2 regions of the Bradyrhizobium sp. CCBAU 51745 genome follow, and region 1 is predicted to be linked to the other one. Evidence: predicted binding sites of a transcription regulator. Region 1 holds the regulator's gene; the other holds the start of a gene.
The links. Region 1 encodes LexA, which represses DNA repair genes until DNA is damaged. Its sites were predicted from a motif close to TGTTCNNNNTGTGTTCNG; they were not measured.
Positions count from the first base shown of each region.

Region 2: the regulator LexA is predicted to act here: its motif matches at 1,979-1,996, upstream of XH98_RS25845 (ImuA family protein).

Region 1 is NZ_LBJP01000070.1:35,771-39,266, reverse strand. Features, by position in the region: gene XH98_RS17255 (ComEC/Rec2 family competence protein) at 1-168, shown strand, start outside; gene XH98_RS17250 (hypothetical protein) at 258-692, opposite strand; gene XH98_RS17245 (hypothetical protein) at 885-1,088, opposite strand; gene lexA (transcriptional repressor LexA) at 1,274-1,975, opposite strand; gene XH98_RS17235 (molybdopterin molybdotransferase MoeA) at 2,151-3,362, opposite strand.
Region 2 is NZ_LBJP01000085.1:32,586-36,081, forward strand. Features, by position in the region: gene XH98_RS25840 (Y-family DNA polymerase) at 1-1,230, opposite strand, end outside; gene XH98_RS25845 (ImuA family protein) at 1,127-1,915, opposite strand; gene XH98_RS25850 (putative DNA modification/repair radical SAM protein) at 2,076-3,311, shown strand; gene XH98_RS25855 (UdgX family uracil-DNA binding protein) at 3,311-3,496, shown strand, end outside.

The sequences.
Region 1 (3,496 bases):
GGCGATGGCTTTGCCATTGCGGCGGCGAGGGCGAGAGGCGCAAACCGCCCCTGGTCGCCGGCGGCGGCCGGCGATGGAGATTTCGAAGGGACCCTCATGCCGCGGTCCGCAGCTCCGCGCGCCAAGGACGCAACACCGTCCGAGGCCGACCTTCAGGCCGAGGATTGAGGCATGATCCGGACAAGCGCGGAGCGGTTCTCCGGCGCGACAAACGCGAAAACGCGTTTGCGCGGAGATCATGCCCAATTTTGGCCGGTTCAACCGATCGGCAGGCCCGGAGGTGTCGGCTGTCTGTCGGCGACAACTTGCGGCTTGTGCTCGCGCTCACCGAGCGGCTGGGTCACCGGCAGTTGCAGCACGGTTGCGCGCTGGCCTTCGACGAGCTGGGTCACCAGCACGTATTTGCCATCGGGGAATTCGATCGCGTCGTGATGACGATCGGGAATGTGCGGATCGACCTTGCCGAACTTGCCGACGCGCGAATTGATGGTGCGCGTCCAGATCCACCTGTTGTCGTAGCGGACGTTGTCGGCGAAGGCGAGCTCCGTTCCCGGCAGCAGGCAGACCGCGACCGACATGTCGGCTTCGGAGGCGAAGCCGCGCGTCGAGGTGCCGCGGAAGGTTGTCGTGACGATCGTCTCGCCGACCTCTGCGGGACGCGTCGCGACGGCATGCAAGCTATAGTCACACATCGGGTGCTCCTCATCAGCGATAGAGCACCCGCGCCTCTTCTGAGGCGCAGGCCTCTATCAGAGTGGAAGCCTGCGATCATATGCCATGTTGGGGGCAAATCTGCGGCTTGAGTCTGCAGGCTGCCATCACAATTTCTTTTTCAGACATCCGAGGAACAAAGACTGCTTCCGTGCATTCCGAGAGCTTCTTCGTTAGCGCCCAGCCGGTGCCGACCAACCCGAATAAGGCCAGGCCGGCTGCGCCTGTTGCCCGACGGCGTTGCGGGCACTGCGGAATTGTTCGTTCGTCGCCTGTGGCGCCCTGCGAACGTGATGCTGCGGCTGCGCAGCGAAGGTTTGCGACGCTGATATTGCGATCAGCGCGATCGCGACGGTGCTCAGAATAATCTTGCGCATGGCGGTCTCCTCGGTCTCGCAAGGCCTGCGAAGCGATGCGTGCTTCGTCATGGCGTGCCGGGGATGTAGCGCGGGAGAGGTGGCCGGATAATCAGTGCAAAACCAGAAAAACCAACCAGCCGGAGCGGACAATCGTCCGCTCCGATCTTGAGGGCGTGCTTGCCAGGTGGCGACGTGCGCCGCGTTCAGTATTTGCGGTACAGCCCGATCAGCTTGCCCTGGATCTTGACCCGGTTGGGCGGCAGGATCCGGACCTCGTAGGCGGCGTTTGCCGGCTCGAGCGCGATCGAGGCGCCGCGGCGGCGGAAACGCTTGAGCGTGGCTTCCTCGTCGTCGATCAGGGCCACCACGATATCGCCGGTGTCGCAGCTCTCGTTGCGCTGGATCAGCGCCATGTCGCCATCGAGAATGCCGGCATCGACCATGGAATCACCGCGGACTTCGAGCGCGTAGTGCTCGCCCGCGCCGAGCATGTCGGGCGGGACGCTGATGGTGTGGCTGCGCGTCTGCAAGGCCTCGATCGGCGTACCGGCCGCGATCCGGCCCATCACGGGAACTGCGACAGGGCGTTCGCCCTCATCGACGGGCGGGCTCGACATCGTGTGCACCTTGCCGAGATTGCCCTCGATGACGCTCGGCGTGAAGCCGCGACGGCTGCCGGCAGCCGCCTGGAGTTCAGGCAGCTTGATCACTTCGATGGCGCGGGCCCGGTTGGGCAGGCGGCGGATGAAGCCGCGCTCCTCGAGCGCAGTGATCAGGCGATGGATGCCCGACTTGGAGCGCAGGTCGAGCGCATCCTTCATCTCGTCGAAGGAGGGCGGCACGCCGCTTTCCTTCAATCGCTCGCTGATGAACCGCAGGAGCTCGTATTGTTTGCGCGTTAACATCTCGACCAAAATCCCCCTGACGATGTCGCTCGATTCCCAGACGCTGAATTCAGCAGTAAGCCGCTACATGCTCGAAACAAATCATGAACGGACACTATATGTTCGATACATGTTCCGCAACTGCTTAATTTACCGTGAACGCGACAAAGTTCGCGGGACGGTTGCGTCGGCGCGCTCACTCCGGCAGTCGCAACACCTCGCAAGGCGTGCCGGAAGCGGCCCTCGGTGCGAACGGCGCGCGCACGAGAAGTGCCTGTGCCGCAGCGAGATTCGCCAACAGTGAGGAATCCTGGTGGTTGACGGGAAGAGCGACGAGCGTGCCGTCGTCCCGCGTCTCCAGACGCGCACGCAGATAATCCTCGCGCTGGTCATTGGCCCCGAGGTCGCGACCGAGCACGGCGCGTTCGCGGCGATGATGAATCATTGAGCGGCCCGACAGCGCGCGAATCAGCGGCACCAGAAACAGGAAGCCGCAGACGTAGGATGACACGGGATTGCCGGGCAGGCCGATGACGCGCATCGGCCCGAGCTGCCCGTTCATCATCGGCTTGCCCGGCCGCATCGCGATCTTCCAGAACGCCATCGAGATACCTTCGTGCCGAAGCGCCTGCTGCACCAGATCGTGGTCACCGACAGACGCTCCGCCGGTCGTGATCAGGATGTCGGCGCCGGATTCGCGGGCGCGGCGGATGCCCGAGGTGGTGGCGGCAAGCGTGTCGGCGGCGACGCCGAGATCGATGGTGTCGGCACCCTCGCTGCGGGCGAGGGCGTGCAGGGCGTAGCCATTGGAATAGACGATCTGGCCGGGGCCGGGTGTCGAGCCCGGCATCACAAGCTCGTCGCCGGTTGCGAGAATCGCGACCTTAGGACGGCGATGAACGCTCAGCTGCGGATGGTTCATGCCCGCGGCGAGCGCAAGGTCCCGATCGGTCAGCCGTGCGCCCTTGCGCAGGAGCACGTCGCCCTCGCGGAAGTCGATCCCGGCGGGGCGAATGTGCCGCCCGGTGAGGGCAGCTTCCTTGATCGTGATGCGCTTGCCGTCCGCGATGGTGTCCTCCTGGATCACGACCGCATCGGCGCCGGCGGGAACGACGCCGCCGGTGAAGATCCGGACAGCTTCGCCGGCACCGACCGTTCCTGCAAATGGGCGGCCGGCTGCAACCTCGCCGACCACCGTGAGCTGCGCATCAACCTTCGCAGCATCAGCCGCGCGAACGGCATAACCATCCATCGCTGACATCGCCTCGGGCGGCTGCGTCCGGCGCGCCGCGACGTCCCGCGCGAGCACGCGATGGAAGGCCTGATCCAGAGCGATCATTTCCTCAGCCAAAGGCTCCGCACCGGCGAGCACGGCGGCAAGCGCATCGGAAACCGGCATCAGGGCCACGGCGAACTCCCGCAACGAGATCAAGGACTCGGTCGGGCAAGGTTCTAGCCGAGCGGGAGGGCCGACGCAAAAAGGGCTATACTGCTGCGAAGCTTACGCTTCGGGCACTAGGGCTCATGTCCAGCATGATCCGG
Region 2 (3,496 bases), on a different contig from region 1:
GAGATGATGCTGGGCTGGCGCGGCCAGCACCGCCTGCTCGGGGATATGGGTATCCTGCGGCAGATGCACGACGACGCGCTTTCCGCCGATCCGCGCGGCAATGCGGTCGATCAGCGCGGCGAGCTCGTCATTGTCATGGACATGGGCATCGAGATCGCGCTGCTCCTGCACCACGATCTCGGTGCGGCTCGCCGACAGCCGCACCATGTCGAAGCCGAAGCCGGGATCGAGCGGATCGGCGAGCGCATCGAGCCGTTCGCGGAACAGCCGGTCAATGACGGCGCTTCGCGTCACCGGACGCCCGGTCTCGACCATGATCGCGCGCACCACGCCGTCGGTGCGGAAGAACGCAGCTTCCAGCCGCCGCGCGCCCTTGCCCTGCTTCTCCATGGACGCGATCAACGTGTCAGCGAGCCGCGACAGCGTCATCGCGATCATGGTGTCGGTCGCGATCGGCTCGGCAAAGCGTTTTTCCACGATGTAATCGGGCAGCGGCTTGCGCGGGCTGATCGGCGCATCGCCCTGCCCCAGCGCATGCGCGAGCAGCGTGGAAAACCGCGCGCCGAACCGCGCCGTGATTTCGGAGGCGTTGCGCGATGCGACATCGCCGATGGTTTTCAGGCCGGCGCGGCGCAGGCCGGTGGTGATCGCTTCGTCCGCACCGAGCGCGGACACCGGAAACCGGTCGATCGCCGCCGCCTCTTCGCCATCGGCAACGATGCTGCCCGTGGCCTGCCGCGTCAGCGTGCGCGCGCAGACCGACGTGCCGGCGATGGCCGCACTGACGGCAAAGCCTTGTCGACCGAGCGCCCGGACCAGCGTCTGCAACAAGGCAGCCTCGCCGCCGAACAGATGCGCGCAGCCGGTGATATCAAGGAACAGCCCATGCGGCGGATCGAGCGCCACCAGCGGGGTGAAGCGGTCGCACCAATCGGCGATGTCGCTGAGCGTCTTCGCATCAGCCACGACATCGGCGTCGAACACTTTCAAATCTGGGCACATCGCCCTCGCATTGGCCAGCGGTTGGCCGATATACAGGCCGAGGCGCTCTGCGGCCTCGTCCAGCGCATGGATTACCAATGCATTGACGTCCTTGATGACGACAATGTTCGGCTCATTGTTATTCTTACCCAGCCCGGCGCTGCTGAAGAAGCGCTGGATCCGGTCGATGGGCAGGCGCGGCAGCCACAGGCTGAGGATACGCCGACGGTTCACTGAACTGGCGCTCATCACATTTCCATTCCATGATCCACCGGCCACACGGGCCATGACGATTGCGCAACAGCTCGACATCGAAGCGCGGCGCGCCCCAGACATCCCAAACCGATCCTGGCGGTGAATGCGCCGCGCGCAGCATCCAGCGCGTCTCCGCGGTTGACGGCAGCGGCTGCGCCGCCATCCGCAGCAACAGGCCGGTGACGCCTGAGCCTTGCGCAGCCAGCGTCAGCTTGCGGCTCGCCACCAGGTCGAACTGCCTGGTCTCGCCCCAGAGCTCGAGCACGACGGCGCCGAGCGCATCGCAGGCGAGCGCATCGGCCGAGGTGCGCAGCGCGCTCTCCACGTCAGCCGCACGCACCATCACCACGCGGCGCGGATCGAGGCCGAGCTCGGCGAGCCCGCTCATCGACAGCGCGCCGGTCTCGATCTCCGAGAAATCCTGCCGCACCCACAATAGCGGCCGCTGCGTCGTGACGCGGCCCGCAAGCCCGGTGACAAAGCCGGCCGCGGCCGCGCCCTGGCGCCCTTCGCAAAACACCTCGTGGATCGCCGCGCGCGCGAGCCCGCCTTTCAGCGCGCGGTCTACTTCGCCGTGACCGAGCGCGACGCGGTCGTGGTGATGCACGACCTCCGCCGTCTCGATCCGTTCGATCTGGCTGCGCAAGGCCGCAAGCGCGCTCATGCGTGCGCCGCTCATGCTCGCCGCTCCTCAAAGATTGATGCCGTGGCTTTCAAAAGAAGAACCAACGGCTGGCTCATTTGTTCATGATATGTTCTAATATAAAGCTAACGGCAGCCGAAGAGTCAATCGAATTGGCGCGCCAAAGATTCATGAGCGGAATCAAAGAGATTCAAACATGGACATACAACGCAAGCTGGAAATTCTCGCGGATGCCGCCAAGTACGATGCCTCCTGCGCCTCCAGCGGCACCGAGAAGCGGGATTCCAGCGACGGCAAGGGCATGGGCTCGACTGCGCCGGCCATGGGCATCTGCCATTCCTACGCGCCGGACGGACGCTGCATCTCGCTGCTCAAGGTGCTGCTGACCAACGCCTGCAATTACGATTGCCTCTATTGCGTCAACCGCGCCTCCTCCAACGTGCCGCGCGCCCGCTTCACCATCGACGAATTGGTCAAGCTGACGCTCGATTTCTACCGGCGCAATTACATCGAGGGACTGTTTCTCTCCTCCGGCATCATCCGCAGCCCCGACTACACGATGGAGCAAGTGGTCAGCGTCGCGCGAAAGCTGCGCGAGGAGCATCACTTCCGCGGCTACATCCATCTCAAGACCATTCCCGAGGCCGACGATGCGCTGATCGCGGAGGCCGGCAAATATGCCGACCGTCTCTCCATCAACATCGAGATGCCTGAAGCCGCGAGCCTGCGGCAATTCGCGCCCGAGAAAGACGTGCGCGCGATCCGCCGCACCATGGGCCGGCTGCGGCTGAAGCTCGACGAGGCCGAGGAAGGCCGTAACGAAAAAACAAAGGCAAGACCGCAGCGTTTCGCGCCGGCCGGCCAAAGCACGCAGATGATCGTCGGCGCCGACAGCGCGAACGATCACACCATCCTCCACACCAGCGCCAATCTCTACGGCTCCTACCGGCTGCGGCGCGTCTACTACTCCGCCTTCAGCCCGATCCCCGATGCCAGCCGCGCCTTGCCGCTGGTGCAGCCGCCCTTGCTGCGCGAGCACCGGCTCTACCAGGCCGACTGGCTGATGCGTTTCTACGGCTTTGACGTCGGCGAGATCGTCGACGACAGCGCCATGCTGTCGCTCGATATCGATCCGAAGCTTGCCTGGGCGCTGCGCCATCGCGACCGCTTCCCGCTCGACGTCAACCGCGCCAGCCGCGAGGAGCTGCTGCGGGTGCCGGGCTTCGGCACCAAGGCGGTCGAGCGCATCATCGCGACGCGGCGCACCACCACGATCCGCCTCTCCGACCTGGCGCGGCTGCACGTCCCCAGGCACAAGGCGCTGCCGTTCATCATTCTCAGCGATCACCGCCCTTCGCCGCATCGTCTCGATGCTGCCGGACTGATCGAACGATTCAAGCCGAAAGCAACGCAATTGGGGTTTGGATTCTGATGCAGTACATGACCCTCGACAGCGAAACCGATTTCGACGGCTGGCGCAAAGCCGCCCGCAGCCTCGTGCTTCATCATGTGCGGCCCACTGACGTCACCTGGGCCGTGCAAGGCGGCGAAGCGGAGTTGTTTGCGCCGCCCGCACCGTCGCCGATCCTCGAAGTGAATGACGGCACGTTCAATGTA